One region of the Microbispora sp. H10836 genome, then DNA from elsewhere that is predicted to be linked to it. Evidence: riboswitches for the same ligand, from Rfam matches in the RefSeq annotation. Region 1 holds a riboswitch; each other region holds the start of a gene.

Evidence for each region. A riboswitch is a leader RNA that binds a small molecule or an ion and turns the genes downstream of it on or off. The one in region 1 is predicted to bind S-adenosylmethionine.
Region 2: it holds a riboswitch for S-adenosylmethionine, as region 1 does, so the genes downstream of both, thrC (threonine synthase) here and HHX30_RS33080 (ACT domain-containing protein) in region 1, are expected to answer to the same signal.
Region 3: it holds a riboswitch for S-adenosylmethionine, as region 1 does, so the genes downstream of both, HHX30_RS39130 (aminotransferase class V-fold PLP-dependent enzyme) here and HHX30_RS33080 (ACT domain-containing protein) in region 1, are expected to answer to the same signal.

The regions. Positions count from the first base shown of each region.
Region 1 covers NZ_JABBWU010000023.1:119,436-129,098, forward strand. The annotation lists gene HHX30_RS33055 (hypothetical protein) at 368-565, opposite strand; gene HHX30_RS42955 (vWA domain-containing protein) at 1,241-3,406, shown strand; gene HHX30_RS33065 (HAD-IA family hydrolase) at 3,409-4,143, opposite strand; gene HHX30_RS33070 (vanadium-dependent haloperoxidase) at 4,152-5,465, opposite strand; gene HHX30_RS33075 (hypothetical protein) at 5,802-6,005, opposite strand; gene HHX30_RS33080 (ACT domain-containing protein) at 6,280-6,678, opposite strand; SAM riboswitch class IV at 6,868-6,986, opposite strand; SAM riboswitch class IV at 7,067-7,175, shown strand; gene HHX30_RS33085 (DUF3293 domain-containing protein) at 7,223-8,161, shown strand; gene HHX30_RS33090 (tetratricopeptide repeat protein) at 8,261-9,663, shown strand, end outside.
Region 2 covers NZ_JABBWU010000021.1:132,848-142,510, forward strand. The annotation lists gene HHX30_RS31685 (GNAT family N-acetyltransferase) at 1-333, shown strand, start outside; gene groL (chaperonin GroEL) at 414-2,036, opposite strand; gene HHX30_RS31695 (cold-shock protein) at 2,500-2,700, opposite strand; gene HHX30_RS31700 (MoaD/ThiS family protein) at 2,953-3,228, opposite strand; gene thrC (threonine synthase) at 3,274-4,548, opposite strand; SAM riboswitch class I at 4,563-4,702, opposite strand; gene HHX30_RS31710 (RNA polymerase sigma factor) at 4,800-5,351, opposite strand; gene HHX30_RS31715 (trehalose-6-phosphate synthase) at 5,455-6,879, shown strand; gene HHX30_RS31720 (sugar MFS transporter) at 6,920-8,077, shown strand; gene HHX30_RS31725 (hypothetical protein) at 8,089-8,688, opposite strand; gene HHX30_RS31730 (hypothetical protein) at 8,757-9,356, opposite strand; gene otsB (trehalose-phosphatase) at 9,367-9,663, opposite strand, start outside.
Region 3 covers NZ_JABBWU010000038.1:16,718-26,380, forward strand. The annotation lists gene HHX30_RS39115 (SAM-dependent methyltransferase) at 1-440, shown strand, start outside; gene HHX30_RS39120 (antibiotic biosynthesis monooxygenase) at 437-754, shown strand; gene HHX30_RS39125 (cytochrome P450) at 734-1,933, opposite strand; SAM riboswitch class IV at 2,013-2,128, shown strand; gene HHX30_RS39130 (aminotransferase class V-fold PLP-dependent enzyme) at 2,178-3,458, shown strand; gene HHX30_RS39135 (helix-turn-helix transcriptional regulator) at 3,489-3,998, opposite strand; gene HHX30_RS39145 (NADH-quinone oxidoreductase subunit D) at 4,125-5,318, shown strand; gene HHX30_RS39150 (DUF3180 domain-containing protein) at 5,323-5,772, opposite strand; gene folK (2-amino-4-hydroxy-6-hydroxymethyldihydropteridine diphosphokinase) at 5,791-6,291, opposite strand; gene folB (dihydroneopterin aldolase) at 6,288-6,671, opposite strand; gene HHX30_RS39165 (nuclear transport factor 2 family protein) at 6,668-7,096, opposite strand; gene folP (dihydropteroate synthase) at 7,119-7,991, opposite strand; gene folE (GTP cyclohydrolase I FolE) at 8,066-8,662, opposite strand; gene ftsH (ATP-dependent zinc metalloprotease FtsH) at 8,665-9,663, opposite strand, start outside.

The DNA.
Region 1 (9,663 bases):
GTCCCTTCCGGCGGCGGGCGGCTCAGGATGCCGGACAGCGGTGCGACTCCGCCGCGCGGTAGCGCTCGGTCAGCCACTCTAGCGCCTCCCCCACCGAGCCCGGGGAGACGTCGATGCGGTTGCGGGGCTTGAGTTGAGCAGCCACTCGCACGTACGCATCGGCGGCAGCGGCGAGGCCAGGAACGGCCCGGGATCACCGGAGGGCGGGGGCGGGCCGCGTTCGGCCTCGTTGCGGCGGTCGTCGCCGACTCCCGTCCAGAAGTAGCAGTGCGGATGCATGAGAACCCTCGGACGTGGTCGTTACAGTGGGGTGCGGTCCCTGCCTGCTATCACCGGGCAGGGGCCGCACCCCGCCTCGACGAGGCGGCTACAGGTTGGCGGTCATACCGGCCGCGCGAAGCTCGTCGCCCGTGAAGCGGAGCGTTCCGGCGTCCGGCCACTCGTACGCCTCCTCGTGACGCCACCATCCGGCCGTCCAGGACACGAGCGGCACGTCGTGACGAGCGAGGGCGCGGCGGCGGAAATGGTAGACGCGGCCGCAGCGGACCGGTTCGTAGGAGGTCATCTGGCAGACGCCGGAGTGGGCGACGACCCGGCCGCGTCCGAGGCACTCCCAATCCACCACAACTTGGTGCGGCCGGATGCGGCGACCGGTTGAACCTGCCAGGCCTCTGCAGCCGGAAATGCGTGGTGTCTGTTTGGGCGCCCACGGCTGAGGACGCCGCGATTGCGCCTCGCCGAGGTGCCGGAGTCATGACCGGAAGCCGGCGTATCCGTCGGATCCGACCGATGCCGAATGGACTGGGGAGCTGTCGGTCGACTCTGCGGCGATGCTCATAACCGCGATTCAGACGGTCCAGAGGACGGGAAACGGCCGCTCTTTTCTCAGCGGAAAACGGCCGATCACGCATTTCATCGGGCGTATCTGAAAAAGATTCACTACTCACAGGCACCTCTCACCGGCAAGGGGTGGCCGACTGTGGCCAGTCGGGAACTTGCTGTAAGTGGCCTATTTACATCTATTCAATGACCAGTCACCATATGACCGTGGCCACACCCCCTCGCTGATCAGCGGCTGCACCGAAAAGGTCACCGAGGTCGTCAACAAATGCAATTTGGTAACCGATTGCGCCGGCACGCGAGGAGAGGACGTCCCGGGTTGGCGCAATCATAGAAATTCTGCACGGCCAGCAATCCCGAATTCGTTGTGGCATAACGCCACACCAGAAGGAATGACACCGTGAGAACGACGCGAAAATTACGGGCCGCCGTGTGCGTGGTGGTGGCCGGTGCGATGCTGGTGGCCGGGGTGGGGACGGCGTCCGCCGCGCCCGGGGTCACACCGGCGAGCGTGACTCTGGAACTGGCTCCGGGCGACTCGACGACGATCGCCAAGACCGTGTCCACACCGGCGATCCCTCCCAAGCCGGATATCACGGTCCTGATCGACACAACAGGGAGCATGGGCGGGGTCATCTCGAACGTGCGGACCAACGCGAACACGATCTTGTCCAACGTCGCTTCGGCGCAGCCGGACGCCCAGTTCGCGGTCGCCGAGTACAGGGACATGGGGGACGCGACGCCGTTCCGGGTGGCGCAGAACCTCACCGCCAACCAGACCGACGTCACCAACGGTCTCAACTCGCTGGTCGCGTCGGGCGGCGGCGACTTCCCCGAGGACGGCATCAACGGTCTGTTCCAGGTCGCGTCCGGGGCGGTCGGCTTCCGGCCGAACAGCTCCCGGATCGTGTTGCTGATCGGGGACGCCCCCAGCCATGACCCCAGCAACGGCCATACGCTGGCCAATGCGATCAGCGCCCTGCAGGCGGCCGACATCACCGTGCTCGCGTTCGACCTGTCCGGGCTGAACTCAACCGGGCAGGCGGCCGCGATCACCGATGCCACGGATGGACAGCTGTTCTCCGGCCTCAACGCCTCGGAGGTCAGCGACACCATCCTGGCGGCCCTGCACAACCTGCCGGTCACGGTCACCCACCAGCTGCGCGACTGCGATCCGAACCTGTCGGTGTCCCTGACCCCGGGCAGCCGTACGGTGACCAGCGGCGATGACGCCACCTTCACCGAGACCGTCTCCGTCGGCGCCGGAGCCACACCGGGAAGCACCTTTACCTGCAAGGTGGACTTCCTGCTCAACGGCGTCCTGTCACCAGGTTTCACTGAAACGATCACCGAACACGTTCCGAAGGTGACCCCGTCGATCGCCACAACGCCGTCGGGCCAGGTGCCCGCGGGCGGGAACGTCTCGGATACGGCGACCCTGTCCGGTGGGTTCCATCCGACGGGCACCGTCACGTTCGAGCTGTTCGGGCCTGGTGACACCGACTGTGCGACGCCCATCGAGACGCGTACCGGGACGGTGTCGGGCAGCGGCACCGCCGCGTCCGGGAACATCGCCGCGGGCGGGGTGGGTACCTACCGGTGGGTGGCCTCCTACAGCGGCGATGACGCCAACAACCCGGTCACCTCCGAGTGCGGCGATGAAGAGGTCGTGGTCGTCAAGGCCACCCCGGGCATCGCCACCACCCCATCGGGGTCCGTACCGGCCGGTGGCGCCGTGTCCGACACCGCCACCATCTCCGGCGGGTTCCACCCCACCGGTACCGTGACGTTCAAGCTGTACGCCCCCGGCGACACCGACTGCACTACGCCGATCGCCACCCGCACCGACGACCTGTCCGGCAGCGGCACCGCCGCATCCGGCAACGTGACCATCGGCGCGGCCGGCACCTACCGGTGGACCGCCACCTACGGCGGCGACGCCAACAACAACTCCGTCACCTCACCGTGCAGCGACGAACAAGTCACCGTCACGCCGCAGCGGCTGACCGGACGGGCCTACGGCCTGACCGCCAGCGCCGCCCTGGCCGGCATCCAACTGGTCAACATCGCCCGCACCCCCGACACCGGCCCCATCTCCACCACTTCGACCGGCGCCACCTCGGTGCCCTGCACCGCCACCCTCAGCGGACTGATCAGCGCGCACGCCCTGTGCGCCAAGGTCGCCACCACTGAGTTCCCCGGCAAGTCCGTGGCCACCGCCTCCATCGACGACACCACCATCGGAATCACCGGCATCCCGGTGATCACCGTCGGGGCCATCAAATCCAGCTCCACCACCACCTGCGACGGCTCCACCGGAACCACCACGATCGCCTCTCTCAAGGTCGGCAACACGGTGGTCATCGCAGAACCCACCAATGTCCAACCGAACACCACGGTCAACGTCGGTGTCGTCAAGCTCGTCCTCAACGAGCAGATTCCATTCACCACGCCCGACAACGGCCTGACCGTCAACGCGGTCCACGTCACCGTCGACGCCCTCGGGCTGGCCAAGACCAACGTCGTCCTGGCCTCCGCCGAAAGCGACATCGGCAACTGCCCGTGACCTTAATGAATCACCACCAAGGCCGGGCGGATCGCCGTAGCTCCGCCCGGCCCCGGCCGCGCTTCAGGCGGGTTGAGTCCGTGCAGTCGGGTCCACTTCTCGCCTGTGGCAAATGCCAGGATGTCGTCCGCAGCGTCCCGCAGGTTCCTGAAATGACGATGCGCACCATCGACGGCGACGGGCACGTTGACGTTCCACACGGTCATCCCGGCCCGGAGGCCGGCCTGTACGCCGGAAGGAGCGTCCTCCACGGCAAGGCACTGCCCTGGGGTGGCGCCGACCCGCTCGGCGGCAAGCAGATAGGGGCCGGGAGAGGGCTTGCCCTGCTCGACCGCCGCCGCGTCCACGATGACCTCGGGTACGGGCAACCCTGTGCGGGCGAAGCGCCCACAAATCCGGTGGGCGTAGTTCGACGTCACCAGCGCCCACGAGCCCGGCGGCAGGGCATGCAGCAACGCCGACGCGCCATCGAAAGCCGTGTAGACGCCGGACCGCACGTCCTCGTCCTCCAGTTCGTGCAGCGCGGCCAGGCAAGCACGCGGATCCCGGTCCGGCGCGACGAGAGCGAAGGTCTCCACCGGCCGGGTCCGCTGCGCGACGCGATAGACATCCTCGGGATCCAGGCCGAACCGCACCGCCCATGCCGCCCAAACTCGCCGCTGGTTGTGCAGGGCATCGATAAGAGTGCCGTCGACGTCGAAGAAGACGCATCTCCTGGCCGCAGGAGTCTCCCGCATGGTGGGCTCTACCGGCTCCTCGGCCTCTGCTTGAAATAGTGCGTGACCATGTAGGCGGTGACCTGCGCACCGATCTTCGCGCCCTGCACGTCCGCCGTACGGGTGTGGATGCCGCCCCAGACTCGGGCCTCGACGACCTCGGCGAGCGCCTGGGAGAAACCGCGGAAATACCTGGTCGTACCCGAGTCGGCGCTGTAGCCGCTGAAGGGGATGTCATCCCGTCCGAAGAAGTACCTCAGCGCCGACATGCTCGCCGCGGTGAAACAGGTGTGCCCGGACGTGTAGTCGGGGTGCGGCGGCGTGACGAGCAACGGCGTCCACTCGGGGTCGGCGGACGTCTCCGGATTGCCGTCCGTGTCGGCCAGCCGGATCGCGGTGACCGGCCGCCAGAAGTTCCACGCCGCCTTCTCGTTGTAACAGGCGATTGTGGCGTCGGCCTCGGCCAGGTCGACCATCGCGAACATCCGCGCCGTCTGAAGGGTGTTCAGTCGCTGCTGCGTCGCGAGCTGGCGCTTGATCTCCCACTCGGCCAGATGCCGGTCGTGCCACCAGATCGCGGCCTTCGTCTGGTCGGCCGTCCTGACCGTGCTGGTCGCCGAGCCGACCGTCTTGACCTCGTTGAAGTCCCGGGCGTACCGGCGGCTGGTGAGCGCCGGCGGGCCGGACGTACGGAACATGGACGCCCTCGGGATGAGGAACGGCTTGAGGTGACCGACCCAGGCCCCGTCCGAGGCGAACGCGGGCGGCGCCGGCCGCCACTGACCAGGGCGGGTGCCCACGGGCCAGGTCTGGTCGCCGAACGCTCCGTCGTTCCGTCGCGCTGCGATCATCGCATCGGCCGCCTGCGTGCCCACGCTGATTCCACGCTGTTTCGCGGCGCCGTCGGGTATCGCGCCCAGCGACTCATCGTACTGGGCCTTCAATCTCGCCTGCTGGTCGGGAAACAGCGCGTGCAGCACCAGGTAGCCCGCGGTCGCGACGGCCGCGTCCGTCGACTCGGTGCCATCGGCGGCCGGTGCGACCAGGTATGGCTGGTAGGGAGCACCGGCGATCGCGTTCACCGCGTCGTAGACCGCTCCGTGCACCATCGCGAAGCTACGCGCCTGGACCTGCGGCTGCTGACCGGCGATGTCCCAGATCGCGGTCTGAGCGTTCCGGTCCCAGACGATGACGGCGTTGGCGGAGGAGCCCGGATCCCGTGCGTACGCGGGAGATGAGCCCAGCGCGATCGGCGACCCGGCGGCGATGACCCCGGCGACGGCCGCCCAGACGACCGTGGGCCGCAGAGCGGCTGCCCGGCATGCAGCAAATGGGCTGAACATGAACGCAAACTACTATGCCGATAAAAGACGTCACAGCGGCAAAGGCGCCGGAAAACCGATATCGACCCAACCGGAATCAAGTCCGTGACCGTGTTGCGCTTTCATCTTGATCATGCTGGGCGAGGTCACGCCAGCCGGGAACGTCGGCGCTGGGGGCTCCCATCGGTTGCGGCATACCCACGGGACAGAGCTGATCCGGCGGCCTCAGGAAGGTGCCGTAAAAGACCTTTCTGTGTCAGCGAAACCCACGCAGGCTACCTCCGCTCGCGAGCCCTTGGAATCCCGGCCTCTCCAGGAAGGGAAAAGGCCGAGAAGGTACTCCTCTCGCTTAACAGCTCACATGTGTCCGGTGCCGACACAGCCGGGACAGGGCGTCCAGCCGTCGGCTCGGGCCTCCGCTTCGGACATCCGCAGGACGTTGTGCAGGCGGTTGCCCTGGCTTTCGCTGCCGAGCCGGCCGGCCAGCCACATGGGGCATTCCTCGCCGGCGTGGTAACGGTCACTGCCCCTCGTGGTGATCACCTGGGGAAGGTCTGACATCCCTTCGCTCCTTTCGCAGCGCCGGGTGGGCAGGGAGGAGTGTCCCTGCCCCTCACCGATACTGCTGGTCAAGGCAATCGCTCTGGTTCCTGCGGATGCGCCGAGGCGCACTCGAACTATGACCGCTGTCGGGGAGAGCCGCTACCGGTTCAGAACAGGCCGGGCGGGGCGGCTTCGGGGTCCTTGGGGGCGCGGGCGGGCTTGGCCGGTGCTCCGCTACGGGTGCCCATGCTGCGACCGCCTGCAGGGAGGGCGCGGTCCCGCCGGTGAGTCGTCAGGCGGACCGCCGGGCGAGGTCCTCCAGCACCTCGACCGCCTCGCCGACGCGCTCGTACGGCACGAAGAGGTGGTCGTGGTGGAATCCGGCGACGACGTTGCAGCTCAGGCCCGCGGCGGCGAGTGCCTGCGCGAAGGCGGCGGTCAGGCCGACGGCTTCGAGTGCCGAGTGGACGCGCAGCGTGATCCAGCCCGTCACGTAGTCGTACGTCAGTCCTGCCGCGTCGGCGTCCCGCTGCGGCAGGACCAGTGTGAGGCCCTCCTCCTCGGCGACCGTGACGACGGGCCTGACGCCCGGCGGGACGTCGCCGTCGACCGTGGTGAACACGTAGCGGCCAGGGTTGAGCCGCGGGCGCATCGTGGTCAGCAGCGTGGGCAGATCGGTCTCACCGGTCACGCACCGCACCCTACAAGCCTCCTGTCAGCACCCGAGGCAGGCCCGAAGGAGGTCGTCTCCGCGACGGACGGTGAAGCCGAGGGCCGCGAGCACGTCCGCCGCGAACAGACGGCGGCGGTGCCGTAGATGTGCCAGGACGCGGTCATGAGGGTCCTTGTGGTTCCGGACCCCCTTACCCGTGGGCAGGGAGATCCGCGCTTGCCCCTGCCGGGACCGGCAGCGGCCAGGTCTTCCCTGGAGAGCACCTTGCGCGGTGAGGCGAGGTTGCCGGCCGACGAACGTCCAGGGGCGCGATCGGCCTCGTGACCCGGACCGGATGCCGGCACGGCAGTCCGGTTTCTGGCCAGATGTTGACCATCAACGCGTACGTCGTTAATGTCCCGGCCTGGGTCACGAGTTCCAGCGCCAAGCCCCGGCTCGCTGGACGGCATCCCGCCCGCTGCGGGTGCCCCGGGTGACGACCCGCTCCGCGCGTGGCGCGCGGAGAACGGCGGATCACCGGGGCCGGTCGGGCCACCGGGGTCCCAGGCCCCGGAGGTGCGTGATGCCCGTCCCGAACGATCCCTACGCCCTGCGCCGCACCCACTGCCCCGGCTGCGGCGTCTTCTACAACGGCATGAACATCGGGCCGCGCGAGCCTGTCATCGAGGCGTTCCCCGGCGTGTACTACGCTCAGTGCCCGCACTGCAAGCTGCGGTGGCACGTGCACCGGCCCGGCGCCCCCGAGCGCGACCTGGCCGATCTGTTCGTCGCAGAACGCCCGGACGAGCAGCCCGACATCGCCGCCGCCTGGACCGGCGCCGTGCTCCGCCTCACGCTGGACGACCACATCCTGCGGGTGGGCCCCGCGGTCGGCGGGCCGGACACCGACGAGATTCCGCACCCTCTGGGCGAGGTCGCGCACGTGCTGACGGGCTGGAACCCGGGCGGCCTGCCGGGACGCCTGGCCCACAATCTGGACGCGCACAGGCGGCTGCTCGACGACCTGCACGAGCGCGGCCTGCGCCTGCGGACCGACGCCGCATGCCACCATCCGGAGTTCGCCTGGGCCGAGCAGTCGATGGTCGCGGTGGGAGCCCAGGAGAGCCTCGTGCTGGAGGTCGCCCGCCGCTTCGGCCAGCCGGCCGTCCTGCGCTGGACGGCGGGGCTGCTGACCCCGATCGGCACCCATACCGGGGAACCCCTCGCCGACGGCGACCCGGTCGTCGTCACCCGGCTGCCCCGGCGGCCCTGCGTGATGACCGGCGAGGCCCGGGACGAGGTCTGCCGCAACCCGGGAGGGCCGTGGATCAGCAGGTCGAGGGCTGTCGGCACGGACTGGAACGACCGGCGCACCTGCCTTTACACGGCTCTCGGCTGCGACACCTGCCATGGCGCCCGGGCCGCCGGAATCGCGGGCGCGGCCGCCCGCGTCGTGTTCATCCGGCCCAGCGTTCCCAGCCGGTACGGCCTCGCGCGTCGGACGACCGTCACTGGACCGTGACAAAACTCTGTGGACTTGATTCACAGCAGCCACTTAGGGTCGTGATCCCTACCCCTTACATCTCAGTTATCCGGCTTCCTCCCCCCGAAAGACCAGTAGATGGAACTCCTCGACGCCTGCGCCAGGCTCGGCGCTCTGGCTCCCCACCTGCTCGACGCCGAGGTGCGCCGGTCGATCGAGACGCTGGCGGCCCGCGCCCCCGACGTCGAGCCGATCCCCGGCAGCGACGACGCCGAGGAGCTCCTGTACGCGGTGACCGACGAGGTGATTCGCCTCGGCGAGGAGTTCGACCGCCTTGGCCGCGTGGACGACCTGATCCTCGCCCGCCGGATCGTCGTCGAGCTGGTCCGGCCGCAGAGCGAGTCGCGTCTCGCGGACTTCGCCAACGCGCTCGGCATGCTGGCCTGGATACTGGCCGGTCAGGGCCGGCATGCGGAGGCGCTGGAGCTCGCCGAGGAATGCGCCGCCGTGCTCCGGCCCCACGCCGCCGACGACTTCCACCGTCAGGGCATGTACGCGCGGGCCATCCGGGACTGCGGCACCAACCTGGCCGCACTCGGGCGCATCGGCGAGGCGGCCGCCGCGAAGCGGCAGGCTCTCGAGTACTACCAGCACTGCCTGGTGGACAACCCGCGTTTCGCCGTGGACATCCTGCTCACTTGTCACGAGCAGTCCGACCTTCTCCTGCGGTGCGGGGAGCACGCTGAGGTGCTTACGGTCTGCGACACAGGCCTCACCTGCGCACGGACGCTCCTGCCGACGTTGCCGGACGCCGACTGCGGGTTCCAGGTCGCGATGCTGCTGCGCGACCGGGCGAGCGCCTTGCTGTGGCTCGACCGGGTGGACGAGGCCGTGGACGATTGTCTCCAAGCGGTGGCCCGCCTGCGCCGGATCGCCGATGAGCATGTCGGACACCTGACACAGCTCGCCTTGGCCCTGAACCTCGTCTCCGATCCCCTGTCACAGCTCGGTCGTCATGACGAGGCGCTCACGGCGGCGGCGGAGGCCGTGGAGATGGCGGGCCGGCTGGATGACGACCAGCAGATGACCCGGTCGCTGACCCGGTGGACGTACGGCAGGCGGCTGCTGGAGCACGGCCGGCTGACAGAGGCGAAGGACGCCTACCTCGCCGCGGTGCCGGGCAGCGAGGACTTCCGTGAGGGGTTCGCGCCGGAGCTGTACCGGCTGGCGGAGGTCCTCTTCGCCGAGGGCCTGCTCAGCGAGGCGGCGTCCGTCCTGACGGTGGCGGCGCGCCTGTTCAAGCTGCTGGCGGCAGCGGACTCGGACTGGGCCGCCTCATACGCGCGGCTCCTCGGCCGCCTCGCCGAGGTGGACTTCACGTGCGGCCGGCACGAGTCCGCGCTGCGCTGGGCGGAGCGTGCGGTGTCCGCGGCGGAGAAGTCCGGCGACCGCGAGACGATCGCCCTGGCCATGGGCCATCTCGGCAGCAGTCTGGCGGGCGCCGATCGCCACGAGGAGGCCGAGCGGGCGGCCCGCGACGC
Region 2 (9,663 bases), on a different contig from region 1:
CACGACGACGCCGCCAAGGTCGTGGCCCTGATCGAGCGCGATCCCGAGGCGCTGCTGATCGCCGAGATCGGCGGCCGGATGGTCGGCACGCTCATCGCCGGCTGGGACGGCTGGCGCGCCCACCTCTACCGGCTCGCCGTCGACCCGGCCCACCGGCGCATGGGCATCGGCTCGCGGCTGATCCGGGCCGCCGAGGAGCGCTTCCGTGAGTTCGGCGCGTTCCGCGCGGACGCGATGGTCCTGCACGACAACGACCTGGCGCACCACGCCTGGACGGCGGCGGGATACGCGCCGCAGACCGACTGCGGCCGCTGGGTCAGGCGCCTGGCCTGACGCCGCGGCGGGCGGACACGGGAAAGGGCGGTTCCCCCGTGGGGAACCGCCCTTCCGTTGAGACGAAGCAGGCTGATGGATCAGAAGTCCATGTCGCCGCCGCCGGGCATGGCGGGGGCCTTCTCCTTCTCGGGCTTCTCGGCGATGACGGCCTCGGTGGTCAGGAACAGCGCCGCGATGGACGCCGCGTTCTGCAGCGCCGAGCGGGTAACCTTGGCCGGGTCGATGATGCCGGACTCGAACATGTTGACGTACTCGCCGGTCGCGGCGTTGAGGCCCTCACCAGCCGGGAGGTGCCGGACCTTCTCCACCACGACGCCGCCCTCGAGGCCGGCGTTGACGGCGATCTGCTTCAGCGGCTCCTCGAGAGCCTTGCGGACGATCGCGGCACCGGTGGCCTCGTCACCGTTGACCTCGAGCTTGTCGAACGCGTTGGCGCCGGCCTGCAGCAGGGCCACGCCACCGCCGGGGACGATGCCCTCCTCGACCGCGGCCTTGGCGTTGCGGACGGCGTCCTCGATGCGGTGCTTGCGCTCCTTGAGCTCGACCTCGGTGGCCGCGCCGGCCTTGATGACGGCCACGCCGCCGGCCAGCTTGGCGAGGCGCTCCTGGAGCTTCTCGCGGTCGTAGTCGGAGTCGGTGCGCTCGATCTCGGCGCGGATCTCGTTGACCCGGCCGGCGATCTGCTCGGCGTCACCGGCGCCGTCGACGATCGTGGTCTCGTCCTTGGTCACGACGACCTTGCGGGCGCGGCCGAGCAGGTCGAGGGTGGCGTTCTCGAGCTTGAGACCGACCTCCTCGCTGATGACCTGGCCACCGGTGAGGGTGGCGATGTCGCCCAGCATGGCCTTGCGGCGGTCGCCGAAGCCGGGGGCCTTGACGGCCACGGACTTGAACAGGCCGCGGATCTTGTTGACGACCAGGGTCGCCAGGGCCTCGCCCTCGACGTCCTCGGCGATGATGACCAGCGGCTTGCCGGACTGCACGACCTTGTCGAGCAGCGGCAGGAGGTCCTTGTTCGCCGATACCTTGGAGTTGACGATCAGGATGTACGGGTCCTCGAAGACCGCCTCCATGCGCTCGGGGTCGGTCACGAAGTAGCCGGACACGTAGCCCTTGTCGAAGCGCATACCCTCGGTGAGCTCCAGCTCCAGGCCGAAGGTGTTGCTCTCCTCGACGGTGATGACGCCTTCCTTGCCCACCTTGTCCATCGCCTCGGCGATGAGGGAGCCGATCTCGGTGTCGGCCGCAGAGATGGAGGCGGTGGAGGCGATCTGCTCCTTGGTCTCCACGTCCTTGGCGAGCTTCGACAGCTCCTCGCTGACGCGCTCGACGGCGGCCTCGATGCCCTTCTTCAGCGCCATCGGGTTGGCGCCGGCGGCCACGTTGCGCAGACCCTCGCGGACCAGCGCCTGAGCGAGCACGGTAGCCGTCGTCGTGCCGTCACCGGCGACGTCGTCGGTCTTCTTCGCGACTTCCTTGACCAGCTCGGCGCCGATCTTCTCCCACGGGTCCTCGAGCTCGATCTCCTTGGCGATGGAGACACCGTCGTTGGTGATCGTGGGGGCGCCCCACTTCTTCTCCAGCACGACGTTGCGGCCCTTCGGGCCGAGGGTCACCTTCACGGCGTCGGCGAGCTGGTTCATACCGCGCTCGAGACCGCGCCGGGCGTCCTCGTCAAACGCGATCATCTTGGCTGCCATTAGGCTAGACCTCCCAGTAGCAGGGTGTCTTCAACGGACCGAGCCGACGCCCGCGACGGCTTGAGCCCGCTATCCCTGCGCGGGCCCCATCGCCCCGATCCCGGTTGTTGTCACTCTCGACCTCAGAGTGCCAAACAAGTATTTAGCACTCTCCCCCCGAGAGTGCAAGCGGAAGCCACCCTGACCAGCTTGGACGGTATGTCCAGAACAGCGCGAAGCGGGGAACACCGAGCGAGCCGGAGGGGCGCGCCGCCGGTCTGGACTGAGGAGAGGGAGTGAGGAACGAACTCCCGAACGACGAGGGCTGTGCCCCTGGCGCGCCTCCGGCACGACCCCGGCGGAAGTGAGCGCCCCGACGGTGAAGCGGGAGACACGGATCGTCCCGACGCGCGCAGCGGGCACGCATCGGAAGGCCCGGCCCGCGGGGGTCGCGAGCCGGGCCTTCCGATGGTCGATGACGGGATCAGACGGCCCGTACGGCCTCCGCCTGGGGGCCCTTCTGACCCTGCGTGATGTCGAACTCAACCCGCTGACCCTGCTCGAGGGCCTTGTAGCCGTCCATCATGATTGCCGAGTAATGGACGAACACGTCCTTCCCACCGTCTACCGCGATGAAGCCGTAGCCCTTGTCCGCGTTAAACCATTTGACGGTGCCCTGCGCCACTTCCGACTCCTCTTGCTGGGCTGGGGACCACCAAGAAGCCCCCGGTTTTGTCGATCGTCCTCGACCATACCCGTGTCAAGGCGTAGGACAACAGAGTCAATCCGCAAACTACTACTTGGCGTTCGCTCAAAGCGGGACCGAAGAATTTTCACTTTGCTGTTGAATAGTTGAGAGCTACACCTTTTGCCATAGCACCGCCCGACTTCTTCGCGATAGAAGTGCACTTCAGGTGCTCGGCGCCGGTGCGGCGGCTCAGCCTCCGGCGACGGCGGGGATGACCGAAATCTGCACCCCGTCCGGTGTGGCGGTGTCCAGACCGTCGGCGAATCGGACATCCTCTTCCCCGACGTAGACGTTGACAAAACGCCGAATCTTACCCGTTTCGTCCAGGATGCGTCCGCCGATGCCCGGGTAGTCCGCGTCCAGCTTCTGCAGGACCTCGCGGAGCGTTCCCCCCTCCCCGCTCACCTCCGCGGCTCCGTTGGTGTACGTCCGGAGAATCGTCGGAATCCGCACGGAAACGCTCATTGTTCGCTCGCTTTCGTTGCTGCCGATGGGCCTTGTGAAACGCTTTCAGTTGGCGAATGCCGCACGGAACGCGTCGAGAGAGGGACGGATGACGGCGGTGGGGCGGGCGTGCTCGGCCACCGCGTCGAGCGTCTTGAGCCCGTCACCGGTGTTCAGCACCACGGTCTCGGCGTCGGGGTCGAGGCGCCCCTCGCGCACCAGCTTGCGCAGCACGCCGACCGTGACGCCGCCCGCCGTCTCGGCGAAGACGCCCTCGGTCCTGGCCAGCAGGCGGATCGCCTCGACGACCTCCTGGTCGTTCACGTCCTCCACCGCGCCGCCCGTCCGCCGGGCGATGTCGAGCACGTACGGCCCGTCCGCCGGGTTGCCGATCGCCAGCGACTTGGCGATGGTGTTCGGCCTGACCGGCTGCACGACGTCCTGCCCGGACTTGAAGGCCTGGGAGACCGGCGAGCAGCCCTCGGCCTGCGCACCGAAGATCCGGTACGGCCGGTCCTCTACCAGGCCCAGCTTGATCAGCTCGCGGAAGCCCTTGTCGACCTTGGTCAGCTGCGAGCCTGAGGCCACCGGGATGACGATCTGGTCGGGCAGCCGCCAGCCGAGCTGCTCGGCGATCTCGTACGCGAGCGTCTTGGAGCCCTCGGCGTAGAAGGGCCGGAGGTTGACGTTGACGAAGCCCCACTTCTCGCCCAGCTCGTCGCCGATGAGCTCGGAGCAGAAGCGGTTGACCTCGTCGTAGTTGCCGTCGATGGCGACCAGCCGGCCGCCGTACACCGCGGCCATGACGACCTTGGCCGGCTCCAGGTCGGCGGGGATGAACACGCAGGAGTCGAGGCCGGCCCGGGCGGCGGCCGCACTCACCGCGCCGGCGAGGTTGCCGGTGGAGGAGCACGACAGGGTGTGGAAGCCGAAGTTGCGCGCGGCCTCCAGCGCGATCGAGACGACCCGGTCCTTGAAGGAGTGGGTGGGGTTGCCGGAGTCGTCCTTGACGTGCAGCGACCGCAGCCCCAGCTCGGCCGCCAGCCTGTCGGCCTTCACGAGCTTGGTCCAGCCGGGCTGGAGGTTGGGCTTGGCCGCCACGTCGGCGGGGACGGGGAGCAGGGAGCGGTACCGCCAGATGTTCGCCGGGCCGGACGAGATGTCCTCCCGGCGGATCTCGCCGAATTCGTACGCCACCTCAAGGGGGCCGAAACACTCCGTACAGGCGAAAATCGGACCGAGTTCATAAAGAGCGCCGCATTCGCGACACGAAAGACCGGTGGCGGGGCCGAACTCGACGGTGTTCGCGGCGGTGTTAGCGGCAGTGCTGGTGTGCGCCATGAAGCGAGGCCTTTCCCTCATCTTCGCTCGCGACCACCCTGGCCGCGAGCCGGAATTGGCACCTGTCCCGGCCGGGCCTCGTGGACACGAGTTCGACACCGGGGAGGTTGCCGGGGCTTCGCAGGGCCGGTCCCTCCACCCCTCTGGATGAGCATGTTCAGTTGTGGAACCTTTCCGAGAAAGGTCTCTAGCACTGTACCCCGGCGTCCTCGGTGTCCGTTCCGCTGTCTCACATAACGAGACGATTCGTATCAGCCGTATGCTTCGCCGAGGGCGTTCTGCACGTACTTGCGCGCCTGGTGGATACGGGACTTGACCGTCCCGAGGGGGATCTTCAGCTGGTCGGCGACCTGCGAATAGTCGAGCTGGCAGATGTCGCGCAGCACGAGCGCCTGGGCGAGGTCGGGCCGCTCGGCCTCCAGCGCCTCCATCGCGTCGAGCAGATCGAGCCGCGACCCGGCGATGACGCTCACCCGCCGGGGATCGGGCCGCTGATCGGGCAGCTCCTCCGCCTGCTCCGACGAGCGCCGCTTCAGCGAGCGGTAGGTGGTCCTGGCACAGTTCACGGTCACGATGTGCAGCCAGGTGCTGAACTTGGCGCGCCCCTCGAACCTGCCGATGTTGCGTGCCACGGCGAGCAGCGTGTCCTGCGCGGCCTCCTCCGCGTCCTGCCGATACGGTAGAAGCCTCTCGCAGTGCCGCAGCACGTCGGGCTCGATGCGCCGCAGCAGCTCACCGAGCGCGCGATGGTCCCCCTGGGCAGCCGATCGGGCCAGGTCCTCGGTCGTGTCGTCCAGTGCCATGCCGTATCCAGCCCTTCCGCGATCGGTTGACATCCTATTGACGGAGGTCGGCTTTTATTAATCTTCCGGCATGCGCGCCCGCTCTGATCGAGGGACAACCCAGATGAGCAGCACCGTTCTTATCGCGTCCAACAGGGGCCCGGTGTCCTTCACCCTGTCGGAGGACGGCGGCCTGACCATGCGCAGGGGCGGCGGGGGCCTGGTCTCAGGTCTGTCCGAGGTGGTCAGGGACACCGGCGTCCTGTGGGTCTGCGCGGCGCTGTCGGACGGCGACCGGGGCGCGGTGCGTCAGGCGCCCGGCGGCCGGCTCGACCGGGCCTTCGAGACGGGGCCGATCCGCATGCTGGACATCCCGCCCGCAGTCTTCCACCGGGCCTACAACGCCGTGGCCAACTCGACCCTCTGGTTCGTCAACCACCTGCTGTACAACACGCCCTTCTCCCCCGAGTTCGGCACGCGGTTCCGGCGCGAGTGGGAGTCGTACCGCACCTACAACGGCGCCTTCGCGCTGGCCCTGGCCGAGGAGGCGGCGCCCCGGGCGCGCGTCATGGTGCAGGACTACCACCTGACGCTGACCCCGGCGATGCTCCGGGTCGACCGGCCCGACCTGCGCATCGGCCACTTCTCCCACACGCCCTGGGCACCGCCCGAATACTTCGCGCTGCTGCCCGAGGACGTCGCGGCGGAGGTGCTGACCGGCATCCTCGGCGCCGACCACGCGGGATTCCTCACCGCGCGCTGGGCCCGCTCCTTCATGGACTGCTGCGAAGCGCTGCTCGGGGCCCGGGTGGACCACGCCGCCCGTACGGTGACCTACGACGGGCGGATCACCAGGATCGGCGTCCACCCGCTCGGGGTGAACGGCGAGGCGCTGCGGGCCCGGGCGGCCGAGCCGGACGTCGAGTCGCACATGACCGTGATCAGGGACCTCGTGGGCGACCGCAGGCTGATCGTGCGCATCGACCGCACCGAGCTGTCCAAGAACATCGTGCGCGGCCTGCGGGCCTACCAGGAGTTCCTGGCCACCCATCCCGAGTGGCACGGCCGGGTCGTCCACCTGGCGTTCGCCTACCCCTCCCGGCACGACCTGCCCGAGTACCGCGAATACACGGCGGCCGTGCAGCGCTGCGCGAAGGAGATCGAGGACGAGTACGCCACCGAGGACTGGGACCCGCTCATCCTCAACGTCAACGACGACTACCCGCGCTCCCTGGCCGCCTACCGGCTGGCCGACGTCCTGCTCGTCAACCCGATCAGGGACGGCATGAACCTGGTGGCCAAGGAGGGCCCGATCCTGTCGCCCCGGTGCGCGCTGGTGCTGTCGCGCGAGGCGGGCGCGGCGGCCGAGCTGGGGGCCGACTCGCTGCTGGTCAACCCGTACGACGTGTCCGGCACGGCGGCGGCGCTGCATGAGGCGCTGACGCTGCCGGAGCAGGAGCGTCTCACGCGCGGCCTGCGGCTGCGGGAGGCCGCCACCGCCCTGCCGCCCCAGCGCTGGTTCGAGGACCAGCTCGCCGCGCTGCACTGAAACCACGGCTTTGTCATCGTTGCGCTAACCTTGCCTGGTTTTGGACCGGAACATAAAGGTCACCAGGGACGGCCCCACCTGGTTGATCTACCTGCAGCTCGCCACCTTCGCCACCTACCTGTACGGCCTGTCGGCCGCCGTGCCGCTCCTGCGCGCCGAACTCGGCGTGTCCCAGGCCGTCGCCGGGCTGCACGGCACCGGGATGGCGCTCGGCGGCATCGCTGGCGGGCTGGCCCTTCCCACGCTGACCAGGCGACTCGGGCGTCGTGTCGTCATCTGGGGCGGCCTGGCCGGGATGAACGCCGGGGTGCTCCTCGTCGCGTTCGGGCACTCGCTTCCGCTCACGCTCGCCGGTTTCACCCTCGCCGGCGGCTGCGGTTCGACGGCCCTGTACGTGATGATGGCGGTGCTCAGCGACCACCACGGCCCGGCCGGGGCGGCCGTCATCAGCGAGGCCAACGCGGTCGGCGTCACCGCCGGCATCGCCACCACCTACGTCTTCAGCGTGGTGGCCGAGTCGCCGATCGGCTGGCGCCCCTCGCTGTTCGTGCCGGTGGCCGCCACCCTCCTGCTGGCCCTGGTCATGGGCCGGGTATGGGTGCCGCCGGCGCCCGCCCCGCCGCCGTCGCCCGCGGTCTCTCTCCGGGTCCCGTACGGCTGGCGCTTCCACGTCGCCGGCTTCGTGCTGCTGTGCTGTGTGGCCCTGGAGTTCGCCTTCAACCTGTGGGCCGCCGCGTTGTTCGGCCAGCGGACCGGCCTGTCGCCCGGCGTGGCGGCGACCGGGCTGACCGCGATGCTGGCCGGCATGGCCGCGGGCCGGTTCGGCGGCGCCCGGCTGGCCCTGCGCTTCGCGCCGGGAGCGGTGCTGCTGGGCTCGCTCGGGGTGACCCTGGCCGGCTGGACGCTGTTCTGGACCGGGACCTCGGCGCCGGTCTGCTACGCCGGGCTCGCGCTCAGCGGGCTCGGCATCTCGGTCCAGTTCCCCATGGGCCTGACGCGCATGATCGAGGTGTCAGGAGGCCGGCCGGACCAGGCGTCCGGCACGGCCTCGATCTGGGCGGGCGTGGGCTCGGGCAGCGGGCCGTTCGTGCTCGGCGCGCTGGGGGACGGCTTCGGGACGCACACGGCGTTCCTGCTCGCGCCCGCCCTGATCGCGGTGGCCGCGGGCGGAGTCGTCGGTTCCCGGTCGCGTTCCTGACTTCCGGCCGGTCAGTTCCAGGTCGCGTTCTTGAGGATCGCGGCCAGCTGCGGGTGGTCCCACTGGTCGAGGACCAGGATCTTCGACGTGGGCAGATACCACTCACGCTGGTTGTAGTGCAGCTTCACCCGCCACTTCTTGTCGACGCAGGTCGCCGCCCACCTGTGGTAGTCCGCCTTGTGGCCGGCCCCGACCGGTCGCAGCCCCTTGTCCGCGAGCTTCCACTCGCCCTTGTACAGCTTGTAGCTCTTGGGGCAGATGCTGACGTCGGTCGCCGGGTCGAATCCGTACTTCGACTTGTAGGACTGGAACGTGTGCCCCCCGATCTTGAGCGCCTTCGGGCCGAGGATCCAGAAGCCGTGGCACCCATAGTCGCGGAAACCGTAGTCCTCGGTGCCGAAGGTGGGACACGAGCCGGTGATGACGCGCACCCAGTCCCTGTCGTCCTTGGCCACCTTCCACGACTTGGGGATCGTGAGGGTCAGGCCGCTCCGCAGATAAACCTGCTTGGTGCCGCCGCTTTCGCTCGCGGACGCCGCCGCCGGGACCGCCAGGGACGCCGCGAGCACGGCCAGGCCGGCCGCCGCGGCCGAGATCGTCTTTCTGAACATGTCCGGCAGACTAGGCGCGCTCACTTGCGGACGACTTGCGGCCCGATAGGTGGGAGATCGCCGAGCGCTCAGTTCCAGGTCGCGTTCTCGAGGATCGCGGCGAGGCCCGGGGTCCTCCACTGGTCGATCACCAGGATCCTCGACGTCGGCAGGTACCACTCGCGCTGGTTGAACCGGGCCTTCACCGTGCCCGAGGTGAGGGTCCTGCAGGTGCCCGCCCAGTCGCGGTAGTCGGCCTTGTGTCCCGGCCCGACCTGCCGCAGCCCCTTCTCGGCGAGCGTGGTCCGGCCGATGTAGAGCTTCTTCTTGACCGGGCAGGGCCCGACGTCGGTGGCCGGGTAGAACGGGCCGTCCGGCGTGTACGCCTGGAACAGCTCATGGCCGACCTTGATGGCCTTGGGGCCGAGGATCCAGAAGCTGTGGCACCCCGAGTCGCGGAAGCCGTACGTGTCCGTGCCCTTGGTGGGGCACGAGCCGGTGATGACGCGCAGCCAGTCCGCACGGTCGGCGTCGACCCGCCAGGACGAGGGGATCTTGAGGGTCAGGCCCTTGCGCAGGTGCAGCGTCTTGGTGGCCGCGGCGTCGCCCGCGTACGCCGCCGCCGGAACCGCCAGGGACACCGCGAGCACGGCCAGGCCGGCCGCCGCGGCCGAGATCGTCTTTCTCATGCCCCGGACGTTACGCCCGGCGGGTTGCAGACGGCTTGCCCATCCTTGCCGCGAGATCGCCGAGGAAGGCGACGACGCCGTCTGGCCCGTCCACCACCACGTCGGCGCGCTCCGCCAGCGCGGTCACCTCCGTGGACCCGCTGCAGACGCGTACGCCCGGGATCCCGGCCGTCTCGACCGCGCCGAAGGCGGCCAGGTCCCCCAGGTCGTCTCCGACGAACATGACCGAGCGGGCGCCGCGCTCGGCGAGGAAGGCCGACAGGGCCCGTCCCTTGTCCATCCCGGCCGGCCGGAGCTCCAGCACCAT
Region 3 (9,663 bases), on a different contig from region 1:
AGATCGGCCGTCCCCGGGACGAGGCGTGGGCCTCGTTGATCGCGCGGCTGGCGCACGGCACCGCGGTCGCCGTGGACTATACCCATCTGGCCGGACGGCGGCCCCCGCTCGGCACGCTCACCGGATATCGCGACGGCTCGCTGGTGCCCGCCGTGCCGGACGGGTCGTGCGACATCACCGCCCACGTCGCGCTGGACGCCTGCGCGGCGGCGGGCGAGCGCGCGGGGGCGGAGGCGACCACGCTCACCACGCAGCGGGAGGCGCTGCGCGAGTTGGGGGTCACCGGCGCCCGGCCGCCGCTCGCGCTCGCGTCCGCCGATCCCCCGGGTTACGTACGCGCGCTCGGCCGGGCCTCCCAGGAGGCCGAGCTGATCGACCCGGCCGGCCTCGGCGGCTTCGGCTGGCTCAGTCAGTCACGACATCGAGAGGAGCGACCATGATCGCGAGAATCTGGCGCGCGAGCGCCACCCGGGAGGGCGCGGACCGCTACGAGCGGCATTTCACCGCGTCGGTCCTGCCCTCCCTGCGCGACGTGGACGGGCACCGCGGCGCGTACCTGCTGCGGCGGGACGCCGACGGCCGGGTGGACATCCAGGTCATGACGCTGTGGGAGTCGATGGACGCGATCCGCCGCTTCGCCGGCGACGATCCCGCCACCGCCGTCGTCGAGCCCGCCGCCCGGGCCGTCCTGCTCGGCTACGACACGACGGTCACCCACCACACGGTCAGCGTGTCAGACGGCGACCTTCAGTGATTCCAGGCCGCGCATGATGTAGCTGGGCTTCCAGGTCGGCTCCTCGGCGAGCTCCAGGCCGGGGGCGAGGCGCAGCAGCGCGCCGAAGGACTCCGCCATCTCGACCCGCGCGAGCGGCGCGCCGAGGCAGAAGTGGATGCCGGCACCGAACGAGATGTGCGGGTTGTCCGCCCGGCCGATGTCCAGGCGGTCCGGGTCGGCGAAGACCTCGGGGTCCCGGTTCGCCGAGCCGAACAGCAACGCGATCTCCACACCCCGGGGGATCGTCACCCCGCCGACCTCGATGTCCTCGAGCACCCACCGCTCGAACATCTGCGCCGGGGTGTCGTAGCGCAGCAGCTCCTCGACCGCCGTCGGCATCAGGCCGGGGTCGGCGCGCAGCCGCTCCAGCTCGCCGGGGTTGCGGAACAGCGCCCACCACCCGCTGCCGGTGGCGTTGACCGTGGCTTCGTGCCCGGCGTTGAGCAGCAGCACGCAGGTGCCGATCAGCTCGTCCTCGGTCAGCCGGTCGCCGTCGTCCACCACCTGCGCGAGCGCGGAGATCATGTCGTCGCCCGGCCGGTCCCTGCGCGCCCTGGCCAGCCCGCGCAGGTACTCGGCGAACTCCGTCGCGGCGCGTACGGCCGTGTGCTGGACCTCCGGGGCCGGGTTCAGCTCGTACATCCCGCAGATGTCGGCCGACCAGGGGCGCAGGAGGTGGCGGTCGGCCTCGGGCACGCCCAGCATCTCGGCGATCACGGTGACCGGCAGCGGCTCGGCGACCTCGGCCAGCAGGTCGCCGCCGCCGCGCTCGACCAGTCCCTCGGTCAGCTCGGTCGCGATCCTGCGTACGCGCGGGCGCAGCGACTCGACCATCCGGGGCGTGAAGGCCTTGGACACCAGGCGGCGCAGCCGCGTGTGCACCGGGGGCTCCACGTCGAGCATGCCGGCCCGGATCACCCGCCAGAACGGCTTCTGGAAGTCCGGCTCGGGCTCCCGGCCGAACTCCTCATGGGTGGCCACGTGCAGGTAGGACCGGCCCAGCCGGCGGTCGCGCAGCAGCGCGTTCACGTCGGCGTGCCGGGCGACCAGCCACTGCCCGGTCGGCTCGAAGAAGCTGACCGGCTCGTTGTCCCGCAGGTCGCGGTAGGCGTCGTACGGGTGAGCCACGAACTCGGGATTCCAAGGATCAAACTTCACAATGCACACCATAACGGCAAATCCGCCTCTCACCAGCGGGCTTGCCTTCGAGCCCGGATGCCGGGTTATAGTGCGCTCAGGTCATGAGTGCCAGCATCAAGCCCCGGCTTGCTGGCCGGCAACCCTCGCGCTCGCGGCGGGGTGCCCCGGGTGAGGACCGGGTCCGGCACGAGGTGTGCCGGACAAGCGCGGGCTCCGCCGTACGACGCCATGGCCGGGGTCCCAGACCCGAGGAGGCTTGGCGTTGTCCGCACTCACCTTCGTCCAGCAGGCCGTCACCCGCATCTCCGAGCCCGTACGCCTACCGGCTGTCGTGGGCGCCGGCCTGGAGGTGCCCGTCAGGGGCGGCAGGCTCGTGCCGTACGCGAACCTCGACTACGCGGCGAGCGCGCCCTGTCTCGAGCCGGTGAACGCCACCGTCGCGGCGGCGTTGCCGGCCTACTCCAGCGTCCACCGGGGCGCGGGCTACGCCTCACAGCTCACCACCGCGCGGTACGAGCAGGCCAGGCACACCGTGCGGGCCTTCGTCGGCGCCCGTCCCGGCGACGCCCTGATCTTCGTGCGCAACACGACCGACGCGATGAACCTGCTGGCCCGCAGCCTCCCCGAGGGCACCACCGTCGTCGTGTTCGACACCGAGCACCACGCCTCGCTGCTGCCCTGGCCCGACGCCGTACGGCTCGCGCCGCCCGCCTTCCCCGGCGAGGCGATCCGGGCGGCCGACGAGGCGCTGGCCGCGATCGAGGGCCCGGCCCTGCTCGTCGTGACCGCCGCCTCCAACGTCACGGGCGAGCTGTGGCCGATCGCCGGGCTGGCCCACGTCGCCCACCGGCACGGCGCGCGGATCGCCGTGGACGCCGCCCAGTTCGTCCCCCATCGCGGGCTCAACCTCGCCGCGCTCGACCTCGACTACGTGGCGTTCTCCGGGCACAAGCTCTACGCCCCCTTCGGCGCCGGGGTGCTCGTGGGCCGCCCCGACTGGCTCGCCGACGCCGATCCGTACCTGCGCGGCGGCGGAGCCGTACGGTCCGTGGGCGAGACGGTGGACTGGAGCGACGACCCCGAGAGCCGGCACGAGGCCGGCACCCCCAACGTGCTCGGCGCCATCGCGCTCGCCGCCGCCTGCGACGCGCTGACCACGACCGGCTGGATCGCGCTGGTCCACGAGGAGGAGCGGCTGCTCGCCCGCCTGCGCGCCGGGCTCGCCACGATCCCCGGCGTACGCGAGCTGTCCCTGTGGGGCCCCGACCACCCGCGCGTCGGCATCGTGTCGTTCGCCGTGGAGGGCCGCACGGCCAGAGAGGTCGCCGAGACGCTGTCGGCCGACCACGGCATCGGCGTCAGGGACGGCAAGTTCTGCGCCCACCCGTTCGTCCGCCACCTCCTCGGCGGGGACGACGCCGGCTGCGCCGACGGCACGGTGAGCGCCGTACGCGCCTCGATCGGCATCGGCACGACCGAGGAGCACGTCGACCGCCTCGTCGACGCCCTGCGTCAAATCGCCGCCGCTGAAGACGGGAAGTGAGGTCGGGGGTCTCGCCCAAGAGGCCCCCTGTCAAGCGGCATCCGTCGACCTCTCGCTGACGGGCAGGCGCAGCGTCCGATCACCGAAGTCGACGACCAGGTCCAAGCGGGCCCCGAGCGCCTCTACATAGCGAGCGATGACCTCGATGGACGTGACCTCTCCATGCTCGATCTGTGAGACCCGGGCAACGCTCAGACCCATGACAGCCGCGACGTCCCTCTGGCCGAGCCCGAGCTGCTTTCGCGCCTCGGCGAGCTGATGACCGCGTGCCTCCGCGAGGAGTTTCCTGGCACCCTGCTCGATCACGGAAGGAGAGACGCCGGCCTCGTGAAGTTCCCGTTCGAGGTCGGCCCAGTCCCCCGGCACTCTCTTCGCCATGTTCACTCCTCTTCGTCGCTGGTGTAGTCGAGGTACAGCTGGCCCCTCCTCCCGAAGTGCGGCGACGGCCTGAGCGACTTGGATCGCCGAATCGAGATCCTCCTTGAGGAGCGTCCTGAACCAAGCGGCGTACTCACCTGTGACCTTCACCGTCCACGCCAAGAGTGCCCTCCCACAATTAAGGCTAGCCTTAAGCCGAGCAGCAGGCTACTGCCGTCGGCATGCGACGGTGGTCGAGTTCGTCTGATGCCTTCGCCGTCTTCGCTCCCGCGTGATGAGCGTGAAAGCATGGACGGCATGACGACCGAGCAGGAGGGCGGGCGCACCGAACGCATCGTGGGGCTCGGCGCGGGAGCCGACGCCGTGCAGGCGAGGGAGCTGGCCACCGAGGACATGATCCTCAACATCGGCCCGCAGCACCCGTCCACCCACGGCGTGCTGCGGCTGCGGCTCGTCCTCGACGGCGAGCGCATCACGGCCGCCGAGCCGATCGTCGGCTACATGCACCGCGGCGCGGAGAAGCTGTTCGAGGTGCGCGACTACCGGCAGATCATCGTGCTGGCCAACCGGCACGACTGGCTGTCGGCGTTCGCCAACGAACTGGGCGTGGTGCTCGCGGTCGAGCGCATGCTGGGCATGCAGCCGCCGCCCAGGGCGGTGTGGGCCAGGACGCTGCTGGCCGAGCTCAACCGCGTGCTCAGCCATCTGATGTTCCTCGGCAGCTATCCCCTGGAGCTCGGCGCGATCACCCCGGTCTTCTACGCCTTCCGCGAGCGGGAGACCCTGCAGCACGTCATGGAGGAGATCTCCGGCGGCCGCATGCACTACATGTTCAACCGGGTGGGCGGCCTGAAGGAGGAGCTGCCCCTGGGCTGGCTCGACCGCGTCACCGCCGCCGTCGCGGCCGTGCGCCGGCGGCTGCCCGACATCGAGGAACTGATCGCCGGCAACGAGATCTTCCTGGCCCGCACCCGCGGCGTCGGCGTGCTCGACCGCGAGACGATCATGCAGTACGGCGTGAGCGGCCCGATCGCGCGAGCCTCGGGCGTCGACTTCGACCTGCGGCGCGACGAGCCCTACCTCGCGTACGGCGAGCTGCCCGTGAAGGTCGTGACCCGGTCGGCCGGGGACTGCCAGGCCCGGTTCCAGGTGCTGCTCGAACAGGTCAAGGTCTCTCTCGACCTGGCCGACGCCTGCGCCGAGCGCCTGCGGCACCTGCCGCCCGGGCCGATCAACCAGCGGCTGCCGAAGGTGCTGAAGGCGCCCGAAGGTCACACGTACGCCTGGACGGAGAACCCGCTCGGCCTGAACGGCTACTACCTCGTGTCACGCGGCGAGAAGACGCCGTGGCGGCTCAAGCTGCGCAGCGCCTCCTACAACAACATCCAGGTGCTGCGGGAGATCCTGCCGGGCAACCTGGTCGCCGACATGATCGCGATCCTCGGCTCGATGTTCTTCGTGGTGGGAGACATCGACAAGTAGCCGATCAGGTCTCCCCGGAGGGCTTGCCGGGCACCCGGCAGCAGTGTTCGAGGAACAGCGCCGCACAGACCAGGATCACGCAGGCCACGAACGACCCGCCTCCGACGAACGCGTCCTGCCGGGGCTTGTCCAGGTCGAGCAGGTCCAGCACACGCAGCACGAACCCGGCGAAGACGCCGCCGAACGCCGCCCCCGCGTACGCCGTGGCCTTGGCCAGCGCCGCCAGACGGGCGACGGCGAGCGGCTCGACGGGCTTGGTGCCGGGGTGGCGCAGGATCCTCGCCCGGGTCAGCCAGCCCGTGTACACCTCGCCGACGGCCAGCAGCAGCGTCGTGGGGATCGCGGTCCATGGCAGGGTCGGCAACATGGAGTAGAACTGCCGCAGCAGCCCCCAGGTGAGCAGGGCGAACACGACCACCAGACCGACGAGCACGCCGGGATTGCTGGGCTTCACGCGGGGACTCCTCGTCGATCAGACCGGGGGTTCGAGCACGAGGTCGGTGCGCAGCCGTACCCCGCTCTGGTCCGTGTCGGCCAGCAGGGCCGCGACCGAGCCGCGCCCGGGCAGCACCGCCCCCGGATCGGCCTGTGCCCACGGGACCAGGACGAACGCCCGCTCGTGCGCCCGGGGGTGCGGGAGCGTGAGCTCGGGGTCGTCGGACATCAGGTTGCCGACCGCGATGAGGTCCACGTCGAGCGTCCTCGGGCCCCACCGCTCCTTGCGCTCGCGGCCGAAGGCGGTCTCGACGCTCTGCGCGCGGTCGAGCAGCGTGCGGGGGTCGAGCATGCTCTCGGCGACCACCACCGCGTTCAGGTACGGGCCCTGCTCGGGACCGCCGACCGGATCGGTCTCGTAGACCGGCGACACCGCCACGAACGTGAGCCCAGGGGCGTCGAACAGCGAGTCGAGGGCCCCCTGGAGGTTGTCGATACGGCGGCCGAGATTGCTGCCGAGCGCGATCACGACCCTCATGCGCGCCCCCTTCTGATCGTCACCACCACGTCGTCGAACGGCAGCGGGATGGGCGCCGCCGGTTTGTGCACGCTGACCTCCACCTCCTCGACCAACTGGTGGCCCAGGCAGGCCGCCGCCAGCCGCTCGGCGAGCGTCTCGATGAGGTTGACCGGCTCGCCCTCCACGATGCGGACGAGCGCCCCCGCCAGTGCCCCGTAGTCGACCGTGAGGGTCAGGTCGTCGGCCGCCGCCGCCGGGGCGGTGTCGAAGCGCAGGGCCACGTCGACCACGAACTCCTGGCCCAGCTCTCGCTCGGCGGGCAGGCAGCCGTGCCTGCCGCGGGCCCGCAGGCCCGTCAACCGAACCGTGTCACGACTGGTCGTCGGCCGTGCCGTCAAGGCTCCTGCTCCTCCTCGTCCTCGTCGTCGCTCTGCAGGACCGGTGAGCCGTGGTAGAGCCACAGCCGCCACCCGGTCCCGGTGCGCACGTAGGTGCTGGACGCGACGACCCGGCCGGCCGCGAAGCCCGGCTCGTCGGTGTCGGCGGCCGTCAGGATGTTCTCCGCGCAGGTGACCACGGCGACGTCGCCGAGCACGGTCGTCTGCACGTCGGTCAGCACGAACTGGATGTACGGCGTGTTGGCCATGATGAGCGCCCACGAGCGGAGCACCTCCGACCGCCCGGTCAGCATCGGCCAGCCGGGATGGACGCACATGGCCGGACGTCCCGGGACGTCCTCGATCCAGATCTCCGACATCGTGTCGAGGTCGCCGCTCTCGATGGCGTTGTAGAACGCCTGGTTGAGCTCCTCGATGTCCTTCATCGGCGTCCCTGTCGGCATCTCGTCACCGGCCCTCGTCAGCGTGTCGTACGCCTGCTGCCCGCCAGACCGCGGCCACACGCACCGCATCCGCGTTCGCCCGCACCCGGTGCACCCGCACGCACCAGGCACCGGCCCGCGCCGCGAGCGCGGTGACGGCGAGCGTGGCGTCGTCGCTGCCGTCGAAGGGCCTGGGCTCGCCGTCCGGCCCCGCCAGGAGGCGGCCGAGGAAGCGTTTGCGCGACGCTCCGATCAGCAACGGACGGCCGAGGCGGTTCAGCTCGCCGATGCCGGCCAGCAGGGCCCAGTTGTGCTCGGCGTTCTTGGAGAACCCGAGGCCGGGGTCGAGCACGATCTGCTCCTCCCGCACACCCTCGGCCAGCACGGAGTCGACCCGCTTGCGCAGTTCCTCCGCCACCTCGGTCACGACGTCGCCGTAGATGGCCCGGCTCTCCATGTCACGGCTGTGCCCGCGCCAGTGCATCACGACGTACGGCACACCGGTCGCGGCCACCACCCGCGGCATGGCGGGGTCGGCCAGCCCGCCGCTCACGTCGTTGACGAGCTTCGCCCCGGCCTCGACGGCCGCCTCGGCCACCTCCGCGCGCATGGTGTCGACGCTGACGGTCACGCCTTCCTGGCTGAGCGCGCGGATCACCGGTTCGACGCGGCGGAGCTCCTCCTCCAGGGAGACGCGGGCCGCACCCGGACGGGTGGACTCGCCGCCCACGTCCACGATGTCGGCGCCCTCGGCCACCAGCTCGAGGCCGTGCCGGATCGCGATGTCGGCGTCGAACCACTGCCCGCCGTCGGAGAACGAGTCGGGGGTCACGTTGACCACGCCCATGACCAGACAGCGCCCAGACTCGGGCATACCGGGCACACTCGCTGCGGTCATGGGGTCAAGACTAGTGCCATGAGGCATGGTGCCCGTCGGGCAGGAGCGCCGTCCCAACCGGCCCTCGCCCGCGCTCAGCCGCGCAGGATCAGCGACATGGCCTCGGCCCGGGTCGCCTCACAGGTGCGGAAGTCGCCGCGGACGGCCGAGGTGAGCGTCTTGGCGCCGGGTTTGCGCACGCCGCGCATGGTCATGCACATGTGCTCGGCCTCGATCACCACGATCACTCCCCGAGGTTCGAGGACCTTCATCAGGCCGTCGGCGATCTGGGAGGTCATCCGCTCCTGGACCTGCGGCCGGCGGGCGTAGACGTCCACCAGCCTGGCCAGCTTGGACAGGCCGGTGATGCGCCCCTTCTCGTTCGGGGTGTAGCCGATGTGGGCCACGCCGTGGAACGGGAGCAGATGGTGCTCGCAGGTGGACATCACCTCGATGTCCTTGACGAGCACCATCTCGTCGTGGTCCGCGTCGAACATCGTGGTCAGCGCGTCCTCGGGGCGCTGACCGAGCCCGGCGAACTGCTCGGCGAGCGCCCTGGCCACCCGGGCGGGGGTGTCCCGGAGCCCGTCGCGATCGGGGTCCTCCCCGATCGCGAACAGGATCTCCCGGACCGCCTTCTCGATCCGGTCGTGGTCGAAGCCGGGGGGCGGCCCCACCATGGGTTCGGCCATGCTCAGGCCTCGTCCCGCTGCGCCGACTGGTCGTTGGCCCACGGCGTCGAGCCGGAGCCGCCGGCGGGCAGCGCCTGGCCGTTGCCGTTGGCGCGCTCCTTGGGGGTGATGACCGGAGGACGGTCGGACGGCAGGCGCTTGCCGTATCCGGCGTAGGAGGGCCGCTTCTCCCTCGTCACGATGGGCGAGAAGATCTCGAGGACCTGCTCCCGGGAGAGCGTCTCCTTCTCCATGAGTTCGAGCACGAGGTTGTCGAGCACGTCGCGGTACTGGACGAGGATCTCCCACGCCTGGTCGTGCGCGCTCTCGATGAGGCGGCGGACCTCCTCGTCGATCGCCGAGGCGATCTGCTCGGAGTAGTCGCGCTCGTGGCCCATCTCACGGCCGAGGAAGACCTCGCCGTTGCCGCTGCCGAACTTGCGGGCGCCGAGCCGCTCGCTCATGCCGTACTCGGTGACCATGCGGCGGGCGATCGAGGTCGCCTTCTCGATGTCGTTGGACGCGCCGGTGGTGGGCTCGTGGAAGACGAGCTCCTCCGCGGTGCGGCCGCCGAGCAGCATGGCGAGCTGGTCCATCATCTCGGACCGGGTCGCCAGGAACTTGTCCTCCATCGGCAGCGTCATCGTGTAGCCGAGGGCGCGGCCGCGGGACAGGATCGTGATCTTGTGGACCGGGTCGGAGTTGGGCAGCGCGTGGGCCACCAGGGCGTGCCCGCCCTCGTGGTAGGCGATGATCTTCTTCTCCTGGTCCGACATGACCCGGGACTTGCGCTCGGGACCGGCCATCACGCGGTCGATCGACTCCTCCAGAGTCGACATCGTGATGAGCTTCTGATCCATGCGGGCGGTCAGCAGGGCCGCCTCGTTGATCACGTTGGCGAGGTCGGCGCCGGTGAAGCCGGGGGTCCTGCGGGCGATCACGTCGAGGTCGACGTCCGAGGCGAACGGCTTGCCGCGCCCGTGGACGCGCAGGATGCCCTTGCGGCCCTCCAGGTCGGGCCG